3 linked regions of the Lewinella sp. 4G2 genome follow. The protein of the gene in region 1 interacts with the protein of each later gene in a pairwise test. Links are inferred from orthologs where the notes say so. Each region holds a gene or a part of one and is shown on either strand. Other genes may lie near its edges.

Region 1 (8,906 bases):
TCAGGGCTTGAAATCAGGTGTTACTACTGCCCACAAACGTAGCTAGCCTCACACATCCCGCCGCGGGCTAGGTTGCTCCCCCGCCATATAGACTTCCATACTCTCGGGCATAACATGCTTCGCCCAGATCTCGGGTAGCAAGTTTTGCGCTTCCGCCGACCGGCGCACGGCCCAGTAACGATCCATATTTTCGGAAGTCGCCTCAGCAAAGTCCACAATCGGCGCGGGATAATCGGTGGTGGAGAAATCGTACAGTTGCCGTTCGAGTTCCGTTAGCCGGTGGGGATAATGGCACCACGGTGCGGGGATCCGCCGCAACTCGGGGAGCCAGCGGTGGACGAACTCTCCCTTCTTATCGTACCGCTCTCCCTGCAAATATGGATTATAGTTGCGAGGCGGGTGGTAGCCCGTCGTCCCCGCCTGCATCTGGAATTGCCCGTAGTGAATCCCCGGATCGTAATCCAGGAACAGCGAGCCGAGGAAGGTGGCCACGGGCCGGAAGTCCAACCACAACACGAAGGTGGCAAACGTAACGAGCATCGCCCGGCTGCGGAAGTTGATCCAGCCCGTAGCCCGTAGGCAGCGGATGTTGGCGTCGATCATCGGGAAACCGGTAGCGGCACTGCGAAAGGCGTCGAGATCCGGGCCCGAGGTGTGGCGTCCCAGTTTCAGGAAGGCCCGGTTGATGGGTTTGAATTCGATCTGCCACTCCGCCTCCAACTTCTGAAAGTAATGAGCTCGCCACCAGAGTCGTTCGCGGAACATCTTCATGTCCTTCCGGAAGGCCGGTTTGATGTCGGCTGACTTCGCCCACTGAAACACCTCCCGTAGCGAAACGCATCCGTGAGCTAGGTAGGTACTCATCCGGCTACAACTACGGCGGCTGAGGGAAGGGTTACCGATTTGCCGGATGTAGCCCCTCCCCCGCTCGGTCGTAAAGCTTTTGAGGTAACGCCAGGCAGTGGTCTCCCCTCCTGGTTGAAAGCGTGGGTCGGGTGGCCCGGGGTCGGGTACGTAGCGTCCGGGTTGGCTTGGGTGGAGGGCCGTCTGCCCCTTTGCCTGGGTAAAGTCCTTGGCAAACCCGTCAGCCAACTTCGCAATGGGTAGTCCAGATTCACCCGGCGGTAGGATCTGGGCAGCTTGCCAATTACAGTGCACCGGCGGCAGCGCCAAAAAATCGTCCAGCTTTTCGGCGAACCCCAGACGGTGTTTACGTCCGCGGATGACGCCGTCCTGCACGAATTCTTGCCATTCGACTCCGTGCTGCCGCGTCCAATCCCGGACGCGTCGATCGCGGTCGAAACTCAACTTGTGGCTGGTCTCCTGATGGCTAAAAATCGTGGCGATGTTTGCGGCCGCACGTAGGCCATCCAGCGCCTCCTCCACCTCGCCCCAGTAGATCGTCACCGGTAGTCCGCGCGTCTTCAAATCCACCAAACTTTGAGCCACGAAGTGCCAGTGCCGGGGGCTGTGCTTCGGGCTGGCCATGATGGACGGCTCGAAACAGTACAAAACCACGAAGGGCACTCCGGCCGCCACCGCCGCCGCCAGGGGAGCGTGGTCACGCGTGCGCAAATCGCGTTTGAGCCAGAGAATATTTCGCGTTTCGATAAGCTGATTGTTTAGCACTTACTGGCAGTTGAACGGAAGAACGAGCACCTAGTTGCGCCAACACCGAGCAACCGGGGGTATCATATATTGAAGCAGTAGGCGCTGCCGCGGGTGCGGAGAAAATGGGCGAGCAATACGATGGAATTGTCCGCTGAAGACCCAACTTTATCCACACCGATGTGCATAAAAACTTGTCTCAAGATTGTTCTTTCTGCGTACCTTGTAAAGCCCCGCCGCCGGCTTTTCCCGGACCGACTCCTAGTAACTATCTGACCAACGACTATGCCTGAATTCTGCCACCTCCACTGCCACACCCAGTACTCTTTGCTCGACGGCGCCTCGGAGATCGGACAGATGATGGACAAGGCCGCCGCCGACGGACAAAAGGGCGTGGCGATGACCGACCACGGCAATATGTTCGGGGCCTTCAAGTTCGTCAACGAAGCCACGAAGCGGAACATCAAACCGATGATCGGCTGCGAATTTTACCTCGTCGAAGACCGCCACAAGAAAGCCTTCTCCCGCGCGGCCGGCGAAAAGGACAAGCGCTACCACCAGCTGATGCTGGCCAAGAACAAAAAGGGCTACCAGAACCTCTGTAAGCTCTGCTCCATCGGCTACATCGAGGGACTTTACGGGAAGTACCCACGGATCGATAAGGAACTCATCGAAAAGTACCACGAAGGACTGATCGTGACGAGTTGCTGCATCGGTGCGGAAATCCCCCAACTACTCATCGCGGGAAAGGACGAGGAAGCCGAGCAAGCCCTCAAGTGGTGGCTCAACATTTTCGAGGACGACTATTACATCGAGATCCAGCGCCACCGGGGTATCGAGGATATTGACCTCGGTAAGGACCGCGAAGGCCGCACCATCTACTCCGGTAAAAGCCAGGAAGACATCAACGTCAAGCTCCTCGCCTTGGCGATGAAGCACAACGTAAAGGTGATCTGTACCAACGATAGCCACTACGTCGAGGAGGAGGATTACCTGCCCCACGACCTGCTGCTGTGCGTTAATACCGGCAGCTTGAAGGAAGACCCCAAGCGCTTCAGTTTCCCCAGCTCCGATTTTTACTTCAAGAAGCAGGTGGAGATGGCCACCCTCTTCCACGACCACCCGGAATCGGTGGCCAACACGATGGAGGTTTACGATAAGATCGAGGTCCTGACCCTGGCCCAGGACGTACTCCTGCCAAACTTCCCCATGCCGGCGGAGTTTGCGACCCAGGATGAGTACCTCCGCCACCTCACCTACGAGGGCGCCCGCAAACGCTACGGAGAGATCAACGAAGTGACGCGGGAACGGCTCGATTTCGAGCTCGACGTCATCAAGGCCTCCGGTTACCCCGGCTACTTCCTCATTGTGCAGGACTTCACCACCGCCGCCCGGGAAATGGGCGTGAGCGTAGGTCCCGGCCGGGGTTCCGCTGCCGGATCCGCCGTGGCCTACTGCGTCGGAATCACCAACGTGGACCCGATCAAGTACGATCTCCTGTTTGAGAGATTCCTGAACCCAGAGCGGGTATCGATGCCCGATATTGATATTGACTTCGACGACGTCGGCCGCCAGAAGGTGATCGATTACGTGATCGACAAGTACGGCCAGGAGCAGGTGGCCCAGATCATCACCTACGGTACGATGGCCGCTAAATCCTCTCTCCGCGACGTTGGTCGGGTAATGGATATTCCACTCAGTGAAGTTGACCGCGTAGCCAAATCCTTCCCCCTCCAACTCGGGGCCAGCCTGAACCAGGTATTGGCCGACGGCGACATCCACCCCAAGCTTAAGGGCAAACTCAACTCCGAGGACGCCGAGCGCGCCTACGCCTTCCGCGACCTCGCCGCCGGGAACGACGACATCGGGGAGATGATCCGTATGGCGAAGAAACTGGAAGGCTCCATCCGCAACACCGGCATCCACGCCTGTGGCGTCGTCATCACCCCGGACGACGTGACCGACTACGTACCCGTCACCGCCGATAAGGATACGGGGATGTACGTCAGCCAGTTCGATAACTCCGTAGCCGAAGACGCCGGCCTGCTGAAGATGGACTTCCTGGGCCTTAAGACCCTGACCATCATCAAGGATGCCCTGCGGATGATAAAAGAAAACCACGGGGTAGACATCGACGTCGATGAGCTTCCGCTCGATGACCTGAAGACCTACGAACTCTTCCAGCGGGGAGAAACCAACGGCATCTTCCAGTACGAATCCGGCGGGATGCAGAAGCATATGAAGAACCTCAAACCAACCACGTTTGACGACCTCATTGCCATGAACGCCCTCTACCGCCCTGGCCCGCTGGAGTACATTCCCGAGTTCATCGAGCGGAAGCACGGCCGCAAGCCGATCGTGTACACCCTGGATGCCGAGGAACAATACCTGAAGGAGACCTTCGGTATCTACGTCTACCAGGAGCAGATCATGTTGCTCTCCCAGTCCATCGCCAACTTCTCTAAGGGGGAGGCCGACGTGCTCCGGAAGGCAATGGGTAAAAAGAAAAAGGACGTCCTGGACAAGATGTACCCCAAGTTCCTCGAAGGCGGAAAGGTCAACGGCCACGCTGAAGACAAACTCGGTAAGATCTGGAAGGACTGGGAAGCTTTCGCCTCCTACGCCTTCAATAAATCTCACTCCACCTGTTACGCCCTGGTGGCCTACCACACGGCCTACCTCAAGGCCCACTACCCGGCGGAGTACATGGCGTCCGTCCTGACCCACAATAAGTCGGACCAGACCAAGATGACCTTCTTCCTCCGCGAGTGTAAGCGAATGGAGGTACCCGTACTGAGCCCGGACATCAACGAAAGCCAGTCGGAGTTTGCCGTCAACAAGGACGGCGCCATCCGCATTGGGATGACGGCCCTGAAGGGCGTGGGTGAAGGCCCTGTGGAGTCCATCCTGAAAGCCCGGGAGGACGGCCCGTTCGAAAGCCTCTTCAACCTCATGCAGCGGGTGGAGCCCGGAACCGTCAACAAGCGGGTACTGGAAGCCCTCGTCTACGCGGGTGGTTTTGATTGCTTCGAAAGTATGCACCGGGCCCAATACTTCGCCCCGAGTGAGAAGTACGATAGCTACCTGGAGCACGTGACGAAGTTCGCGAATGCCTACCAGGCGCAACTGGCGTCCGCGGCCAATAGCCTGTTCGGCGCCATCCAGGAAGAAGTATTACCGGTGGAGCCCTCCGCCCCCGAAGCCGCGGAGTGGTTACTGCCCATCAAGCTGGCTCACGAGAAGGAGGTTACCGGTGTTTACGTCTCCGGCCACCCCCTGGATGGCTACAAGCTGGAGATCGATAACTTCGTCACCTGTGGTCTTAACGAACTCAACCCGGAACGCTACGGCCGGCAAACCGTCAAACTGGCGGGCATGATCGTCTCGGCCCAGCACCGGGTAAGTAAGAACGGTAATGGTTGGGGCATCTTCGTTTTGGGAGATTACGACGGCAGCATCGAATTCACCCTCTTCGGCGAGGACTATCAGAAGTTCCGCCACATCCTCCAGCAGGGGACGGCGCTCTTCGTTACGGCCTTCTACAAAAAATCCTGGCGCAACGACGACCTGGAGCTCAACATCAAAGACGTGAAGCTACTCGAGGGTATCGGCCGCGATCTGACGGAAGCCATCATCCTGAAATTCCAGGTGGGCAGCGTGACCGGTAAGATGGTCCGCGACCTCGACGAACTCTGCCAGCGCTTCCCCGGCCAGCAAAAGCTACGGATGGTTTTCATTGACAACCAGGAGCAAATGAAGCTCAAGATGTTCTCCCTCAAACGTACCGTGGATGCGGATACCGACTTTATAAAGGGTGTGGAACGATTGGGGGTGCAGTATGATTTGGCGCGAGGGCGGGCGAATTAGGAGAGGACTTTAGATTTTAGAAGTTAGATTTTAGACCGCGACCAGCCAAAATCCGACGTCTCATCGTTGGGGGTCTGCCGACCTTTATCCTCTTGTCGCCCTCCCTCACAGCTGTCCTAGAAGTAAGTTTCTCAAAGAAGTTTAAGGAGTTAGAGACGAATAAGAAGCAACGCCAAAACATCTTAAACCTCTCTGCCGCCTTAATCTCCTTTGCGCAACCAGCGCGCAGCGCCCCAAATAATAAACCTCAGTTTACCTCCGGATGGGGTGTGGACCGGCTAGATATGTAGTATGGTTTAGCTAGAAGTTGAGCAAATTAGTGGCTACTTCTTCGCTTTAGTCTCCACGCCATATTGGTCAACCGATGCTTTCATATTCTTGCCGAGGGTAAAGGATAATTCTTTCCAGGCGGTACCCCGCAAACTTTTCAGTACTACCTCATTACCGTTCCTGGTAAATGAAAAGAGGTATTTTCTGGTATTCCCTTCGGGGTCCGTCATACCATTAGCGTCGACGTGCGTATCCAAGTTGAAAGATAAATTTTTCCAGTAGCAACCGCGATGGCAGGTAAGCTCAACACTCTCCCCACTTTGCTGCACGTCGATTTTGAAGGAGGCAACTTCTGCGTCCTGTGCTTTTGCGGTAATGGTGAAAAAGCAACAGCAGATTAGCAAGAGAAGACGGGCAACGAATTTCATTTTAGCGCAGGTATTTTTTTGGGTAATTAGCGGAAAATCAATCGTTTCCACTCACTTTCCTTTAATACGCGAATAAAGAAAATTTGTGCGCGTCATATTCACCTTTTGGCGCTGCCGCAGGTGCGAGGTAAAGTGGATAGGAGCCAAGGACGTTAGAATTTAGAAGTCAGATCTTAAACCGATACCGTCTAAAATCTAATTTCTAACGTCTAAAATCTATACAGCACATTAATTCACCTTTGTAGTAGCCAGTATCTGCTCCAACTCCCCCATCAAGTCCCGCTTCTTCTCACCGGGGGCCAGGATGAAGCCGTCGACGAGTACCAATTGGCGGTTCGCTTCGTCGTTGATGAGATAAGAAATGAAGGGGCCACCCTGAAAGTCGTTCTCCATTTCCCAAATGCCGCGCCCTTCGATGGCGAAGGCACCGTTCAGGTCGGTCGTCTCGGTGAAGAGGGGAAGATCCTTATCGTTGACGCGCATGTAGGTATCCGCGAGGGAGGAACTGACGTAGCGCTTGCCAATCTGATCGCGGATGGTCTTGAGCCCCTCTTTACTGAGCTGCTCCTGGTTTTCGTAGGGCACTTTCGTGACCATAATGTTCATGCTGCCCTTGCGCGTGCCACGCTTGAACCAGACGAAGTCATCGGACCGAACCGGGACCAACTCGTAGCCGTATGGGACGCGGATACGGGCGCCCGTTCGCTGGCTGATGGTATCCATCAGAGCTTTGTCTACACCCTGGAAGAAAGCGGTTTCCTTCATGCGGAGGTTTTCGCTGTCAGCAATGCGCTTCACTACGGCGGCGCGGGTGGAGGACATGCCCCGGAGCAGTTCCTCCCGGTTCTTGCCCATCAGGTAGATGAGTTGCTGGCCGGTGGCCCACTTGTTGCGGGCGACGACGGTGCTGAAGCCTTCCTCCTTAACCTGTTGGATCTTGGCATCACTGAGGTCCTTGACGACCATCTTGGTAGTGGGGCTATTCTTATCGCTGATGTCCGCCAGGACGACGTAGTTACGCAGCTCCCGGAACGTAGGTACGGCCGATAGCTTTTCGGGCTCGATGAAGCGAACATCAAAAATGGGCTCCGGCTGCGGCAAGATGATGTAGGGCGCCTCCAAAAAATAGGCGATCGAATCCGACGCTCCGTTCAGCCAGAGGGAGGAATCCGCTACGACCGTCACCGAATTGATGGAGCCAAAGGCGCCGGGGATCGGGTTGAGCCGGGAAGTGAAAGCATTATCTCCCGCGCAGGAACTCACCCCGAGGGCAAGGCCAAAAAGCAGGAGCAGGGATAAAAAGCGGTTGGTCATGTATGGTTCTGATCTGTACTTGACCTAACAGATGATTTTTAGTGGGGTTGTGGCGTGTCTGAGTTGCGAGTATTTAGTAGCGAGTTTCGAGTGCAGTACTTGCAACTCGAAACTCGCTACTCGCAACTAAAACAGGCTTTCAATCACGTGCTCCTCCGTAATCCCCTCCGCTTCTGCTTTGTAGTTGCGGACGATCCGGTGGCGGAGTACGTACTTGGCGATCGCCTGGACGTCTTCAATATCGGGGCTGTACTTGCCGGAAATGGCGGCGTGGCACTTGGCGCCGAGCACGAGGTACTGCGAAGCGCGCGGGCCGGCTCCCCAGCTGATGTATTTGTTGACGTTGTCCGTCGCCCGGTCGGTGCCGGGGCGGGTCTTGGTGGTGAGGCTCACGGCGTATTCCAACACGTTATCGCTGATGGGGATCTTGCGGACGAGTTGCTGGAAGTACAAAATTTCTTCTCCGGAAATAATGTGGCTCAGGTCGCTCACCTTCGTGCCCGTGGTGCCTTTCACGACGGCAATTTCCTGCTCGTAGGTCGGGTAATCGAGGGGGATGTTGAACATGAAGCGGTCCAACTGAGCTTCGGGCAGCGGGTAGGTTCCCTCCTGCTCGATGGGGTTTTGCGTAGCGAGTACGAAGAAGGGCGAAGGCAACACGTGGCGCTCACCCGACACCGTCACGCTGCGTTCCTGCATGGCCTCCAGCAGGGCCGCCTGCGTCTTGGGCGGGGTACGGTTGATCTCATCCGCCAGGACGATATTGGCAAACAAGGGGCCCTCGTTGAACTCAAACTTGCGGTCATCCCCCAGGATCTCCGAACCGGTAATGTCGGTCGGCATCAAATCCGGCGTAAACTGCACGCGCTTGAAGTCCAGGTCCAACACCTCGGAAATGGTCGATACCAACAGGGTTTTCGCCAGCCCGGGCACTCCGACCAACAGGCTGTGGCCATTAGCAAACATGGAGATGAGGACGGTCTTCACGACCTCTTCCTGGCCGACGATAACCTTCCCGATTTCAGCGGTCAGGGCGCGGTAAGTTTTGGCTAATGCATCGACGGCTTCGACGTCGCTCTTGAAATTCGGTACAGGCATATTATTCTTTGGGGATGGGGCTTCAAAGGTGGTTAAAATGATTGACAATTAGTAATTGTTGCCCTCCGGTTCATGAATTACCTACGGGCAACCAAATAAGGGTGTATTTCAAGATGAATCGTTAAAAATTCGAAGCATCATCCATCGTCCGAAGTGATCATTCCACATCACCGTTCCCGTCTGATTCTAGGCGCCCCGACTAAGTACGGGACTTACTACGTGTCGCTGCCGCGGGTGCCAGGTAAATCGGCAAGTAACAAGGACTGATCACGAGCTGCGGCGATGGCACCTTAAGCTGTAGGATTAAGCGAAAGTGAAAAA
Region 2 (7,609 bases), on another replicon or contig:
ACTTTGCCCGCAACGGCGCGGTGTGGACATTCGACGCCTCCACCTGGTATACCCACTTTAGCAATCGGATCCTGCCGGATTACGAGACCAACCCGAACCAGATTATCTACGCGAACCTTGATGGGCGAGCCGTTAGTCAGGGCGTCAGCCTCACTACGGACGTGAGTTTTCGCGGTGGTGCCAGCGTCAATGTAGGCCTTAACGTGCAGGATGTTTTCACCGTGAAGGAGGGCGTGCGCGAACGCCAACTGCTCACGGAAACCTACAGTGGCGTTTGGCGGCTTGGCATTCCCTGGCTGGAGCGGCAGATCACTTTTGATTACACCGGCAACGTATACGGCCCGCTCGACCTTCCCCTCCTCGGCGAAATGGACGACCGCCCCGCCGACTCGGGCTGGTTCTCCACCCAGAACTTGCAGGTAACCAAGACTTTCTCCAACGGTATGGAAGTTTATGGCGGCGTAAAAAACCTCCTGAATTACACCCCACCTGCAAATAGCATTGCGCGTGCGTTTGATCCATTTGATGAAGATGTCGATTTTAATCCCGATGGCACGGTCATTCCGACCCCCACCAACCCGAATGCATTGACGTTTGACCCGACTTACGTTTTTGCTTCGAACCAGGGGAGGAGGGTGTTTTTGGGGTGGAGGGTGAGTTTGTAGTCTATAGTCTGTAGTCTATAGTGGCCGCCACTACCGGACGCTTGCGGGACCTCCTGCGTCGGACGCCACAAGGACCTATCAATTGGTGGTTATTAATTCCGTTACCACCCAATCAGGACCTTGGAGCGTGGTCAACTCGCACGCAGTAAGAGTTGATCTCCTCCAAGCGTCCGGTGATAGTAACCCACCGCCAACACCGGACGCTTGCGGGACCTCCTACGTCGGACGCCACAAGGACCTATAAAGTGGTAGTTTTTGATTCCGTTACCACCCAATCAGGACCTTGGAGCGTGGTCAACTCGCACGCAGTAAGAGTTGATCTCCTCCAAGCGTCCGGTCCAGACTACAGACTACAGACTCCAGACTATAGACTTATACTTACCTTCGCCCCCGCATTCAGGTATCCCGGCGTAACGCCCGGGAAGTAAAAGGGAATCCGGTGTAAATCCGGAGCTGTCCCCGCAGCTGTAAGCTTCGTAATGTTTCGCGCCACTACGCCACTGGAGAGATCTGGGAAGGCCGCCCGAAATGAAGTGAGCCAGAAGACCTGCCCGAACGCACCATATGTTTCTTGACTTCGGTGAGAAAGTCGAAAACCGTTTGGGGGCATTACGCCCGGGATGAAGATCAGTGGATCTCTTTCCCCTACCCTGCTTTGCGGCGTTCGTAAAGCAGCGTTTCCCCGTACGCGCTTCGCTTTTTTACCGGTAAGCTACCTACCCATGACTAAGCGAATTTTACTCTTTCTCTCTTTTTGTTCTACCCTCTCACTCGGACTTGCCGCGCAGGAAGCTCCTGAATTAACGACGACCGGTGATGAAGTAATCATAACCGGAACGCGGTTCCCGAAGCAACTCGATCGGTCGACGACCAAGGTCACCATTATTGATTCCGCTACGGTTGCGCGCAATACCGACCTTGGACAATTACTAAACGAGCAGGCGGGCATCGTCGTGAATGGTGCTTACAGCGCGCCGGGCAAGGACCGCAGCATTTTTCTGCGTAATGGTGCCAATCAATACACCCTCATTTTGCTGGACGGGCAGCCGCTCATCGACCCTTCTTCCCTTGGTGGAGCCGTTGACCTACGACTCCTTGATCTTCAGGGGATTGAGCGGATTGAGATTGTACACGGCGCTCAGTCCCTCATATATGGTTCTGACGCAGTGGCTGGGGTCATTAACCTCATTAGCAAAGCCAATAGTGACGACCCTACCGTCACCCTGCGGGCGAGTTACGGCAGCTTCGATACCTTTGAGGCTGGCGCAGACGCCCGCGGCCGGAAAGGTAAATTAGCTTACGCGCTGGGCTTCAACGTCTACGACAGTAAGGGCATCAGCGAAGCTATTTTTAGCCCCGAACAACTAGCCGATCCACTTTTCGACCCTGCACCACTCGAAAGGGATGGTGCCCGTCGCTATAGTGGCAACGCAGCGTTTACCTATCATGCTAGCGAACACTGGACCATCCGCCCTAGCATCCGGTACGCCCAATTCGATGGCGATTACGACGACGGTGCCTTCCAGGATAGCGACGCGAATACTTACGAGAATGAACTCGTCAACCCCGCCCTGGCCATCGACTACGCGGAACCCGGTTTTGCCGCCGGCCTGCGCTACAATTACGTGGCGACCGACCGCCTTTTTTCCTCCGCCTTCGGCGACTTCGACTTTGCCGGCCGGGCCCAACAAGCCGATGTATTCGGCAACAAAAGCTGGAAGAATTTGGCGCTGACGCTGGGTGCCCAGGCAAGGATCGAGAAACTCACGCTGGACAATCCCCCCGTGGATGCGGACGATAACGTAACTACTTTGAGTCCCTACCTGCAAGCTGAATTTCGGACGGACGAAAGATGGTTTGCGGAAGCTGCAATTCGCTACAATAACCACTCGACGTTTGGCGGGCAGTTGAACTACTCCACCGGGTTCGCATACCAGGTAATTAAGGGTTTTACCGTGCGAGGAACGTATGCCACCGCCTTCCAGAGCCCAACTTTGGACCAACTGTACGGTCCATTTGGTGCCAATGCTGAATTAGAACCCCAAACTAGTTCCTCCATCGAGGCGGGTTTTGCCTACCGAAATGAAGAGCGTGATTATGGATTCTCCGTTACCGGCTTCCAACGGACGATTGAAGACGTTATCATCTTCGGCAACCCCGGCTACCTCAACCGCGACGAACTCGACGATTTGGGCGTAGAAGTAGAGGCCTTCGCTAAGCTTGGTGAGCAGCTGAGCATCAACGGCAACTTCACCTACGTGGAGGGAGAACTCACCTCTGAAGACTTCTCCGGTAACCCCACCACCACCGAAGATTTCTTCCGCCGCCCCCGCGTATCCGGCCTGTTTGGATTAACCTACACCCCCTCCTTCCCCCTGACGGCCCGCTTGACGACCCAATACACCGGTGACCGCCCAGACGTATTCTTCGACGCGAGTTTCAACCAAAACATCGTGGAACTAGATCCCTACCTATTGGTCAACTTCTACGTGGAGTACAAACTGCTCGCCAAGCAAAACCTCACCCTCTTCGCCGATCTCCGGAACTTGACGGATACGGACTTTGTGGAGGTGACCGGTTTCGCGACCCAGGGCCGAACGGTACGGACGGGAGCACGGTATACGATTGGGAAATAGGCTGAACGCCGAACCGGTAGAAATTGCTGTGTCGGTGATGAATACCGGTTCGGCCTTGCTGTGCCTACTGAGGAGGCAACGTTTCGATTAACTTCGACGTCATCCCTCCAACGAACAACAATAGAAACATCGCGAAGAGGGTGAGGTAGACGAAGGTGAGCAGCCCACGCTTGTGCCGGGTTATTTCTGCATCTTCTTTCAGCACGTATTCCCGGATAGTTGGGCTGTAGATGGCTCCAAGCAAACCACCTACCAGAATGGCTTGAACAGCTACTCCGCGGTAGATGAACTGTTGAAAGTCGGGTGTACCCGTGGTGAATGCGCTGATAATAAACGGTGCAAAGGCTAATAAACTCAGGAGCGCGATTGCGATTAAGAAGCTGACTTTTAAGGGGTTTGCGTCGGAGAGGAGACCACCAATACTAGCTGCTACCTTTTCCTTTCGGATTACATTCTGTGTCAAACCAAGGCGGCTATTAGCTATTTCGTCCAGTATTTTATCTGGGTCACTCAGGGTCCAAAAGATCAACTCGTTGGAATAGGTAGGGTGCGTATGCTCAATCTTAATGCCTTTACCAAGCCCAACGGCATTGGTCACGTGCTGTAGCGCCGTGATCTGACTTTGTAGGAATCGGTGCTTTCCCAGTAGCAAAACATTGAGGTTCAGGGCACCATCTTCAACGAAGAGCTTAGCTAAGGGGAAGGAAGCATTCATCATGCCGACCCGCGCGCCGCCGGTATAGGAGAGGTCTTTCATGACTTAAGGATACGAAAAAAGCCACCCTTCAAATTTATGAAGGATGGCTTTTTGATTATTTAAATGGTCGGACTATTTCAGCTCGCCTAACACCTTACCGATACGCCGGATCGCTTCGGTCAGTTGTTCCTCGGAAGCGGCGTAGCTGATGCGGATACAGTTCGGGGCACCGAAGGAACTACCGCCTACCGTAGCAACGTGTGCCGTCATGAGCAGGTACTCGGCCAGATCGTCTGAATTATTGATCGTGTATTCTCCGTTGGACTTCCCGAAGAATGCGGAAGCATCCGGGAAGAGGTAGAAGGCACCCTGGGGGCGGTTCACCTTGAGGCCGTCGATCTTACTCAGGCCATCAATGATGAGCTCACGGCGTTTAGCGAAGGCGTCCTTCATGGCGTGGCTGGGTGCCAAATCTGACGTTAGTGCGTGGAGGCCCGCCTGCTGAGCGATGCTGTTAGCTCCGGAAGTCGCCTGTCCCTGCAGCTTGGCGCAGGCCTTCGCGATTTCAGCGGGTGCGCCCATGTAGCCGAGTCTCCAGCCCGTCATGGCGAACCCCTTGGCGAAACCGTTGACGGTGATGGTCCGGTCCGCTACTTCGGGGCAGGCACCGATGGAAGCGTGCTTACCCGTGAAGTTGATCAATTCGTAAATCTCATCAGCCACTACGTAAACGTGGGGGTGGCGCTGGAGCATTTTGGCAATGGCGCTCAACTCTTCGGCAGTGTAAACGGACCCCGTGGGATTACAGGGGCTGGAGAAGAGAATGAACTTAGTTTTGTCGGTGATCGCCGCCTCGATGGCCTCCGCGCTGACTTTGTAGTCATCTTCAATACCCGCACCAACGGTAACGGGAACGCCGCCGGCCAGCTCCACGATGGCGGAGTAGCTTACCCAGTATGGGGCGAGAATGACGACTTCGTCACCCTTGTTCAGCAGCGCGTGGGCGATGTTGTAAATGGACTGCTTCGCACCGGTGGATACAACGATTTGATTCGGCGCGTAATCAAGACCATTCTCCCGCTTGAATTTGTCGACGATGGCCTGCTTCAGTTCCGGGATACCGGGGACGGGAGTGTACTTCGTATATCCCTCATCCAGTGCCACCTTTGCGGCTTCTTTGATGTGCTCCGGCGTATCAAAATCGGGCTCCCCGAGGCTGAGGCTGATCACATCGTGGCCCTGCGCTTTGACTTCACGGCCGAGGGCCGCCATTTTAAGGGTGGCCGATTCGGTCATGTTCAGGACGGTGTCCGACAGGGGGGAAGTCTTCGTTGCCATGCGGCGGGTAATTTGGGGGTGGTAAATAATTAGCGTAAAGGTACCCAGACGCCAAATTATCCCCACGATAATGTTACCGCTTTGTCCGGTTGCTAGTTGCGTTTGCTAGTGCCAGCTAAAGCGGTGAGATTAAATCCATTTCCAAGATGCGCTCATGGCTCCCGCTCCTTTTGACGGTGGGCGACAGTACTAAAGCGGGGAAAGACAGTACCTTCGTAGGAAGACCGACCCACTATGATTCGCTTACTCACGTTCTTTGCCGCCGCCTTACTATTCACCGCTTGCATTGGTGAAGATGTATTAGATGACTACGTGCAACCTACCATCCGGTTGGCAGACTTCCCGGATACCCTAGAGGCAGGAACCTCATTCCAGTTGTCAACGCGTTTCTTCAATAACGTGGGCGCCGAGGAGCAGGCAGACGCTACCTGGTCCACCGGCGACGAAACGATTCTCACCGTTGATCAGACAGGCTTAGCCACCGGAATTACCGAAGGCTCAACTACCGTCACGGCATCCTACACGGACGTGCAATTTGGTGAGACTGCAACGGTGACCGAAACCATGATCGTGGGCGCTTCCACGGTTATCATTGACGAACCAGAAGTCCGGACCGGTACCATTGCTACTACGAGTAGCTACAAACTCACCGGCAACTTCACCCTTTCGGAAACTGAGGACGAAGGACTCCAACTCACGTTCGCCGACGACTACGATGCGGACCGTGGTCTTCCCGGACTCTACGCCTACCTCAGTAATAATCCCCGCAGCCGGGCCGGCGCGTACGAAATTGGAAAGGTGGAGATCTTCCGAGGCGCGCATACGTATGACATCGCTGGTGTCGACATCAACGATTTTAAGTACGTGCTTTACTTCTGTAAGCCGTTTGATGTTGAGGTGGGTTCGGGGTTGATTGAGGAGTAGTTGCGAGTTGCGAGTTGCGAGTTGCGAGTTGCGAGTTGCGAAGTTGCGAGTTGCGAGTTGCGAGTTGCGAGTTGCGAGTTGCGAAAAATAAATTCTCTGTTGCTCAAATCGAAAATCTAGCCTCTAAAGTCTCCTATTATTTCCGCCCCGTTCCCTTAAAGTGGTCCTCCTTTCTCCGGAAGAGTACGTTGAAGCTCGTCAGCGAACCATAGATGCGAGTGATGTACTGCTGTAGGTTCACTTTTTCCTCATCCGTCATCGAGCTGGCGTTGATGCGTTGCTCCATTACGCGGAGGCGGTCGCGTACCATGACGATCTTGTGGAAGAAATCGTCGATGGACATTTCTTTGGAAGACAGCCCTTCCTCTCCCGGCTTAAGGATAAGTTTACCGTCCACCCATTTATCACCCAACTGTGTGGTTTCGCTAATGCCATTATAGGTTCTAAGGATGCGCACCAGCGCTTGCTCCGCCTCGTTAAAACTGGCAACCTCTTCCGCTTCGATCGCTTCCACGACCTCAAATTCCTGATAATCGCGGCCAACGGTTTTGATCCCGTAGGTCATGAAGGTGATGTCGTAGGCAGCTTTGTACAATTTTATGATAACGCCATCTCCGAATGCTGGGTGGCGGAGGCGGGTTCCGACGCCTAGATTACTGGTATCCATTTTAGTCTCTAGTTTATAGTATGTAGTCTACAGTCCGTAGTAAATCAGGTTCTCCTAGCGGCCTCACAACCGAGCGAAGCGACAATGGGTGGTTCTTGGAGCGGCCGGGAATTTAGTCTACAGTCTGTAGTCTAAAGTCTCAAGGAGTTACAAATCTACAATCGTTACCCCATCTCCGCCTGCTTCGCGGGGAGGGTGGCTTAACGAGAAATTATGATTGTATTCTTTCAATTTTTGGCGCACGGCGCGCCGTAAAGTCCCCGAGCCCTTGCCGTGGACGATGCGTAACTGATCGGCGTTTGCCATGAGCGCATTATCGACGAAAGCTTCGGTGGTCGCCAATACTTCTTCGTAGCGCATCCCGCGGACGTCCAACTTATTAGAAAAGGTCGCCGCAGCGCCGAGGCTGCTGCTGACGCTCTTTTCCCGACGGACGGTCAGTTGATCCTTCGCCGGTTCTAGATCGCGTAGTTTTACTTGAAGGCGTAGGTCGCCGACGATCACGGTGGCCCGCTTACGGTCAATCTTCTCCACTTGCCCAGTGGCACCACCCGCACGGAGGCGGACGAAATCACCTTCTTTGATGGGTTCTTCTTCCTTCGTAGTCGGTGCGTAGTAAATATCTTCACGCAGGTCGGACACCTGTTTACCAACTGATTCGCGCTTTTCCCGGAGTTGCTTG
Region 3 (7,698 bases), on another replicon or contig:
CGACCTACCTGCAGGATGTTCGCGAGGTCACGCGCTTCCTCTACGTTGAATCCACCAGTAATGGCCGTATTACCACCGGTGATGGGGCCATTAACGCGGGGAGCGGATACGATCCGATCATCCAGTACGATGGCCACCTGACGGTTGCCAGCGTTGGAGGCTTCGGTCGTCATGCGCGCCCAGATAGCGGCACCTTCGGAGTTCATGCCGAGGTTTACGGCGATCTGTCCGTCGGGCTGAGGGCCAGCGTCCGCGTCAGTTACGTACTCGCCGGAAAGGGGAGCTTCACCGCTACGGGGCATGTTCAACTGGTAGAGCGCGTAGAGGTCAGAAGGTTGTCCGTCCTGGCCGGGCAGCGCGTTGGCTTCCCAGCGGAAGGTAGCGTTGCGGGGGAAGAGACGGGCTACTTCGGGGTCCGCCAGCATCTCGTTCACCTTTTCCAGGTTGGATTTGGTGGCGATACCAAGCACGGCGGGGCCGAGGTTACCATTGTTGGGGCTAAAGATCGAGAAGATCGGGCCGGCGGTCTGGTTCGTCGTTTCGATGGAATCAACGCGGTCAATCTCATCGGTCAGGTTACCCAGGTCATCAGACTTGTAGAAAGTATCGAGGCGGTAGGTTACTTCCTCAACGTAGTTGCTGTCGCGGCCGGCAGCGATCTTGGCGCGGCGATCGAGCGCCTGGTCGGCGGCAATCAGTGCCTGAATGCTTGCGTTGTCGATGGGCAGTACGTCGAAGAATTCCAGGTTAGCGGCCGTCGTCAGAATCGAACGGGCACGCTTGGAGTTCTCCACACCGGGTAGTTCGACCAGGATGAGGTCACGCTCGGCGTCGAGGTTGATGTTTGGCTGGACTACACCGAGTTGGTCGATCCGGCGGCTCACGAGGTTGTACGTGAGGCCCACCGTTTCCGTTGCCTTCTCCCGCAGGATGCGGATGACTTCGGCGTCAGAGGTGTTCTGATCGATCTCACCGGCCAGGGCGTCGTTGCGGCTAAAGAAAGGCGCGAGGCGCTTGCTTCCTTTGTTGGCTTCCCACGCGTCTGCGAAGAGGGAGATGTAATCGTCTTGGGTAGCTTTCTGAGCTTGGGAGGCTTCTTCTATTGCTTTTTCTAAGGCGGGGTCCTTTGAGTTTCGGGCCATCTTTCGAATGAACTCCCGAAGGTCGACCTGGAGAACGACGGACATACCGCCCTTGAGGTCGAGACCGAGGGCCAGCTGCTGGGCCTTGAGGTCGTTATAAGTGTAGGATTTGAGTAAAGGTATTTTGAATACCTCCTGGTCAGAAATACTGTCCAGGTATAAGGCCCGTGCGTCACGGAACTCCTTGCCATCGGTTTCTCCGGATGTCTCTTCGGCGTAATCTGCTGCATCGTTTTCAACCGAGTTGGTCGGGATGTAGAAGAAATACTGGAAGATGGTCACCAGAAGCATAACCACAAGGAAGAATTTGATAATTCCCTTGCCTTGCATAGTGAAAAAATTTAAGTTCGCGCGGACCCGCCGTACGAAATTTATTGGCGGGACCCTCGCATTAGAAAAAGGGTGAAAAGTTGCCGGCCTACACGAACAAAGCCCCCGAAGGAGCTTTGTAGGAATTTCCGGCGCTAACGTCATCGGGGCCTCCCAGTCCCAATTCCGCTAAGCGGCTGCAAATATAAGAATTAGTTTGTCGCTTGTTATCTACCCTTTGTCCAGCAAAGATTTACGCTGACGCTAGTTTGTCGGCCGTTGGCCGTGGGGTAGAGCCTCCTATTAAGGTTTGCGCCCTAGAATCGGTAGTTCAGGTACACACCGGTAGCGCCACCGCTCACCCGTAGCCCGCGCGGCAAGATGGCCTTTTTGTGCAGCGCGGGCACCAGATAACCAACCGTAGCCCCAACGGCGTAGCCCGCCAGAACGTCCGTTGGGTAATGCTTCGCCGCACGGATCCGCAGGTAACCCGTTGCCGCCGGTAAGCCCGCCGCCAGTACCCAGACGTAGGGTTTCAATTTGCTGTCAGGGTAGTAATCCGCAAAGACGCGGGCGAAGAAGAAGGTTCCTGCGGCGGAAAGGGACGTATGGCCGGAGATTAAACTCGCCCGGTCTCCGGACTTCAATTCGCGTTGCGGGTCCCAATTGTCGTTCAGTACGTAGGGTCGGGCGCGGAGGAAGGTGACCTTAGTCAGGCCGGTGATCCCACCCGTCAGGGCCATTGTTTCGGTGTAGAGAAGAGCAATTTTAGGGAGGTCCTTGCGCGTCCGTTTACCCAGGGCGAGCGCCAGGGGCAGGCCGGCGTTGAAGTTCAGGAACTTATCACTGAGTTTGCGGGCCGGCGTCCGTTCTTCCAGGCCGCCGAGGGAGCGGTCAAGAAAGTTGTTCTCCCCGAAATCCTGGATTTGGAGTTGGCCCAGGAGCGTTTCGGGTACCCGCTCCTGAAAGACAATAGCGCCGCCGGTCATCAACGTCCCCAGGCCGAGGTAGATCGCCTCCCGCTTTAAGGAAAGGTGGTAGGGGGAAACCGTTGTATCCGCTACTGACTGCGCAAAGGCACTGGCTCCGCTTAGCAGTAGGCTAACAAGTAAGCACAGGGATAGGTAGCGCAATGGGAAGGAGGATTGGTGGATTCAAACTTACTGTAAACCAAAAGGAAACGGCTAGCCAAAGTACACATTATCCGAGGCTGAGGGGATGTCCGACTAATCCGCCGTCCGGTCGCCTTCCTTACACCTCCGTTGGCTCCGCTTCGCTGATGACCATTGGGATGGCCTGGCGGATGTCCGTTTGCTGAGCTTTGTCCAGCAGGTCGTAGCGGACCCCATATCTTTTCAGCGATAGCTCGTCCCACAGTTCGTGGTAGCCGGCTTTCAGTTCATCGTATACGGCGAGATACTTGGCGTAGGCCGTCCCCCGGTCGTGGCGGAGGGATACGATGCGTTCGCCCGGTTGGGCCCCCGGTTTGCGGAGGTGGTCGACCAACAAACCCCGCACCTGCGGCAGCGCCACTAACTCGTCCTCAATTTGGAGCTCATTGTCTTTGTTGATGAGCACGGTCATTACTTTTTCCTCCGGATACGGCTCGGTGATCTCATCAGTGGACCACTCTGGCAATTTTACGAGGACGCCCTTTTCTTCGGCGATGGTGGTAGTGACGAGGAAGAAAATGAGGAGCAGAAAGGCGATATCGGCCATGGAGCCGGCGTTCACGGCGGGGGTCTCCCGACGCGTCTTTTTGTTGGACATGATGATTGGTGTTGCTTGCCGGGCAGATGCCGTAAGCCTCGATTTTGGTGGGCGGGGCTACTCTTCGGGGCGAAGATCAAAGAGCTTGCGGAGGTCGTCGATCTCGGGGTTTTTCTGGCGCATGGCCAGGAATTTATCGCGGGCGGTAAGGCGCTTTTTTACCTGGGTGGTCTCCGGCTTCATGGTCTCATCCACGGCCAGTTTCATGGCCAGGGTCGGCTGCCCGAAGTGGTCGCGCAGGAATTTGATCAGGCTGGTATTTCCGCGCAGGGTGGCCATGACGCGCTGGGAGCCGGCCTTGAAAATTACCTCGTTCTCCCCGAGTTCCGAAACGGTTTGGCCGAGCATGAGTACGAAGGTGGAGCCGGCGTTATCCTTGCGAAATTGCTGCAGCGCTGCCTCCAGATTTTCTGGATTAAGAGCCGGATACTCGCGCTCGTCCACGGTTTCCAACTCTTGTTTGGTAGCCGCCATCATTGCCGCGAGATCCACCGTTTTAAAGGCGGTCGGCGCCAAAGGTGGGGTAGGGGCGTCCAGCGTTGGGTCGCTGGTATCGGCCACGGATTCACCGCCGGGCACGCCGGTTGCGGCTACGGTACGGGTGGCTTCAGGGCTTTTTTTTTCCTCGCTTGGTGCGGAGGATACGGGCGCTGCCGCAGGTGCCGGGTTGGGTGGGGGAAGGGATACCTCCGGGCTACCGACACTCCGGTAAGCCCGCCGGACCGCCGTCATTTTGAGGAGGCTCATCTCCACGTGGAGCCGCTTGTTGCGGGCCATGCGGAACTCCAGATCACATTCGTTACAGATCTGCAAAACGGTGAGCAAGAGGTTAGCGGGGCTGATAGTAGCCTGCTGCTGGTACCGATCGCGCAAACGCTGCCCAACCTCGAGCAGTTTGAGCGTCTTGGGCTCCTTACAAACGAGTAGGTCGCGGACGTGAGCGGCCAGACCGTTGAGGAAGAGGTCTTCATCGAAACCCTTACGCAACACTTCGTCAAAGAGCAGGAGCATTCCCGAACGGTCTTCCGTCAGCACGTAGTCGATGGCGCGGAAGAAGTAGTCGTAATCGAGCACATTGAGGTTCTCAATGACGGCCTCGTAGGTGATTGATTTACCGCTGAAGGAAACGATGCGGTCGAAGATGGAAAGCGCATCCCGCAGGGCGCCATCCGCCTTCTGAGCGATGATGTGCAGGGCGTCATCCTCGGCGGCAATCCCTTCCTGCTGGCAGATGTCCTGCAGGTGGGTAATGATGTCCTTCGGCTGGATGCGTTTGAAGTCGAAGACCTGGCACCGGGAGAGGATGGTGGGGATGATCTTGTGCTTCTCCGTCGTGGCCAAAATGAAGATGGCGTAGGGCGGCGGCTCCTCCAGTGTCTTTAGAAAAGCGTTGAAGGCCGCCTGGCTGAGCATGTGGACCTCATCAATGATGAACACCTTATATTCCCCCTCCTGCGGCTGAAACCGAACCTGCTCGGTGAGGGCACGGATGTGATCAACGGAGTTGTTGCTCGCTGCATCTAACTCCGTGATATTCAGGGATGCATTATTGTTGAACGATACGCAACTGGAACACTCATTGCAAGGTTCGTAGTCTTCCGTACGGTTCTGACAGTTCAGGACTTTGGCCAGTATTCGTGCGCTCGTTGTCTTACCCACTCCCCGTGGCCCACAGAAGAGGAAGGCGTGCGCGAGGTGGTCCGTCTGCAGCGCATTCTTCAGTGTTTGGGACACGTGCTGCTGGCCAACGACCTCATCGAACTTGACGGGGCGATACTTGCGGGCGGAGACGACGAATTTTGACATAGGACGGCGAAGATAAGGACCCTGGATACGTTAACCGAACAACAACTGGTGGGGAGCTTAAGATTTATTGTCTACCCCTAGTTACTGCTGCGTTGAACGCTCGGCCAGATAGGCCCCGGCGCGGACGTAGAGGCTATCCACCCACGCCGGCTCCTGGCGGACAATCCACATCAAACTATCGAATTCCTCCTGCGTGCTGCCGTGCTCCGAAAGGACGCCGTCGTAAAATACCTCCCGCATCGAATCCCGCAATACCACGGGGACCTCCGTAACCAGGGACTCGGCCAGGTGCATCTCGGCGAGCATGGGTACGAGTCGGTCAGCGTCGACGGGGATGGGGCCGGGGGTGTCGGTGGTGCAGGCGGTTGCGAGGAACAGTAGGGGGGGGAGGGTAAGGAGGAGTGGTTTGAGCATGGGCTATTTTACGGTGAAAGGGTGTGGTGCTTTGGTATTTTGGTGCTTTGGTGCTTTTGATCCAAAATACCAAAGCACCAAAGTACTATTAAGGAAACTGGAGTGCAGGAGGAGTCCTTATCAAGTAGAGACCATGAAATGGGCAGCACACTCACCCCCCATCCTTCGGATACAAAAACCGGCCCCGGCGTGCCTCGCTCAGTTTGAAATCTCTCCACTTTGCAACGTCGCTGGTGGCTTCGACGATGCCGCAGGTGGGGACGTTGTCGATGTACCCATTATTGATCAACCGATTGGCTAAGTCCGTATAACCCGGGTTGTGGCCGAAGACGAAAACGGTATCCCAATCCGCGGGAAGTTCCTTGATGACCGCTTCGATTTCGCGGGGCGCGGCGTGGTAAAGTTCTTCCCGCTCCAAGACGGCGTCCTTGCTTAGCCCGGCAGCTTCGCGGAAACTGCGGGCGGTGGTTTTGGCGCGTTTTGCGGTGGAGGTGAGTAAGCCATCCGGTGCTCCCGCCAGGGCGACGAGGCGTGCGGCCATTTTCGGCGCGTCGCGCTTGCCCCGGGAATTGAGGGGCCGGTCGTGGTCCCGCAGGTTGAAGTCTTTCCAACTGGACTTGGCGTGGCGGACGAAGTAGAGTGTTTTCATAGCTAACGGGAATGGAGGCTTAACGGTGAGTTAACCCCGAGGGAAACGATATCGGCTAGATTTGTGTTGGACTATGCGATTAGTGTTTTCCGAAAATTAACGCAAGATGAGCAGTACCCCTACTTCCGGTAAGATCCTTTTAGTGGACGACGAGCCCGACATCCTCGAAATCCTGGAGTACAATCTTACCCGCGAGGGCTACGAAGTCTTTACCGCCTCCAACGGAGAAGAAGGGCTCAAAAGAGCCGAAGCCGTGGAGCCGGACCTCATCGTGCTGGACATCATGATGCCGATCATGGATGGGGTAGAGGTCTGCCGCCAGCTCCGGGCGAAACCTAAGTTCAAGAACACCATCATTACTTTTCTAACGGCCCGGGAGGAGGATTATTCCCAAATCGCTGCCCTCGATAATGGGGGGGATGACTACATCACCAAACCCATCCGCCCCCGCGTACTCTTGAGTCGCATCAAGGCATTACTCCGCCGCAACGAACGTTCCGAGAGTCAGGAAGAGGTGACCAGTATCAGTATCGGCGATTTGGTGATCGACCTCGAGCAAGTCGTTGTCCGTCGGGGCAAGGAAACCATTGAGCTGGCCAAAAAGGAATTTGACCTACTCACGCTGTTGGCGTCAAAGCCGGGAAAGGTCTTTAGCCGCGATGAGATCTTCAACCGCGTTTGGGGCACGGACGTCATCGTGGGTAACCGAACCATCGACGTGCACATCCGTAAACTGCGGGAAAAGTTAGGGGAGCACTACATTAAGACCATCAAGGGCATTGGCTACAAATTTGTCTTTTAAGGAATGGCACGTTTCCCCTTCACCGATCGTAATGCTGATAGCAGATTGAAAAACAGTACACCCCGGCAAATTGCTACCCGTGCGGCCCTGGCCATTACCGCCGCCAATGGTGGGGTCGTCTTACTGCTGGCGGGGTTCATGGGCGCCAACTTCGTTTGGTGGGTGCTGCCACTGGATTTACTGGGCAGCTTTATCTGCTCTTACCTAATCGTCCTGAGTTACCTCGACCGGTACATCTACCGCAAGATCAAACTCATTTACAAGACCATCCACAACCAAAAAGTAGGGGCCGAAGCTAAGCGGGACCTGAACGTGCTGGACCAACCCATCATTGACGACGTCGAGAAAGAGGTCCAGGAATGGGCCGCCGTCAAAGAGCGGGAGATGAACCAGTACGAAGATTTCGCCAAGTACCGCCGCCGCTACATTGGGGACATCAGCCACGAGCTCAAAACGCCGATTTTCAACATTCAGGGCTACCTCCATACCATCCTGGATGACGAATCGGTGATGGACAACCAAAAATTCGTTCGCAAATTCCTCCGCAAGGCGGCGCGCAACGTGGAGCGGCTGCAAACGATCGTCGAAGACCTCAGCGCCATTTCCCGATTGGAGAGTGGGGAGTTGATCCTCGATATGGAGGTCTTCAACATCCGCGATTTAGCCGCCGAAGTACTGGAGGAGTTGGACCTCAAGAGTAAGGACGTGGGCGTACAGTTAGGATTCAAAGAGGGCGCTGACGCAGGATTCATGGTAAGGGCCGATCGCGAGAGTATCCGCCAGGTAATTATCAATCTCGTCAATAA

Evidence for each region.
Region 2: the proteins of dnaE (region 1) and A3850_RS15020 interact in binary tests that used the Escherichia coli proteins (3 or more experiments, as listed by UniProt). The link is inferred for Lewinella sp. 4G2 from one-to-one orthologs.
Region 3: the proteins of dnaE (region 1) and dnaX interact in binary tests that used the Escherichia coli proteins (3 or more experiments, as listed by UniProt). The link is inferred for Lewinella sp. 4G2 from one-to-one orthologs.

What each region holds. Positions count from the first base shown.
Region 1 is NZ_LVWJ02000019.1:48,077-56,982, forward strand. Bases 1,572-5,675 are described here. They hold dnaE (DNA polymerase III subunit alpha), read left to right. Parts: upstream 1,572-1,893; coding sequence 1,894-5,475; downstream 5,476-5,675. Other genes in these bases: A3850_RS17235 (cryptochrome/deoxyribodipyrimidine photo-lyase family protein), read right to left, coding at 1,572-1,629. Also shown: more of A3850_RS17235, read right to left, coding at 49-1,571; A3850_RS17245 (hypothetical protein), read right to left, coding at 5,799-6,173; A3850_RS17250 (DUF4837 family protein), read right to left, coding at 6,402-7,487; A3850_RS17255 (MoxR family ATPase), read right to left, coding at 7,614-8,585. UniProt on the Escherichia coli protein: DNA polymerase III is a complex, multichain enzyme responsible for most of the replicative synthesis in bacteria. This DNA polymerase also exhibits 3' to 5' exonuclease activity. The alpha chain is the DNA polymerase catalytic subunit.
Region 2 is NZ_LVWJ02000014.1:3,644,358-3,651,966, forward strand. What follows is about bases 3,234-6,040. They hold A3850_RS15020 (pyridoxal phosphate-dependent aminotransferase), read right to left. Parts: upstream 5,337-6,040; coding sequence 4,131-5,336; downstream 3,234-4,130. Other genes in these bases: A3850_RS15010 (TonB-dependent siderophore receptor), read left to right, coding at 3,234-3,301; A3850_RS15015 (hypothetical protein), read right to left, coding at 3,366-4,058; A3850_RS15025 (Ig-like domain-containing protein), read left to right, coding at 5,571-6,040. Outside these bases: A3850_RS15005 (TonB-dependent receptor), read left to right, coding at 1-665; more of A3850_RS15010, read left to right, coding at 1,388-3,233; more of A3850_RS15025, read left to right, coding at 6,041-6,260; A3850_RS15030 (hypothetical protein), read right to left, coding at 6,397-6,927; A3850_RS15035 (endonuclease MutS2), read right to left, coding at 7,075-7,609. UniProt on the Escherichia coli protein: Shows aminotransferase activity with methionine and histidine as substrates, and to a lesser extent also with phenylalanine.
Region 3 is NZ_LVWJ02000011.1:206,083-213,780, reverse strand. What follows is about bases 2,654-5,549. They hold dnaX (DNA polymerase III subunit gamma/tau), read right to left. Parts: upstream 5,028-5,549; coding sequence 3,279-5,027; downstream 2,654-3,278. Other genes in these bases: A3850_RS00910 (DUF4296 domain-containing protein), read right to left, coding at 5,109-5,441; A3850_RS00920 (biopolymer transporter ExbD), read right to left, coding at 2,703-3,221. In the rest of the region: protein translocase subunit SecDF, read right to left, coding at 1-1,472; A3850_RS00925 (phosphatase PAP2 family protein), read right to left, coding at 1,769-2,584; A3850_RS00905 (histidine phosphatase family protein), read right to left, coding at 5,593-6,090; A3850_RS00900 (response regulator transcription factor), read left to right, coding at 6,197-6,892; A3850_RS00895 (cell wall metabolism sensor histidine kinase WalK), read left to right, coding at 6,896-7,698. UniProt on the Escherichia coli protein: Part of the beta sliding clamp loading complex, which hydrolyzes ATP to load the beta clamp onto primed DNA to form the DNA replication pre-initiation complex.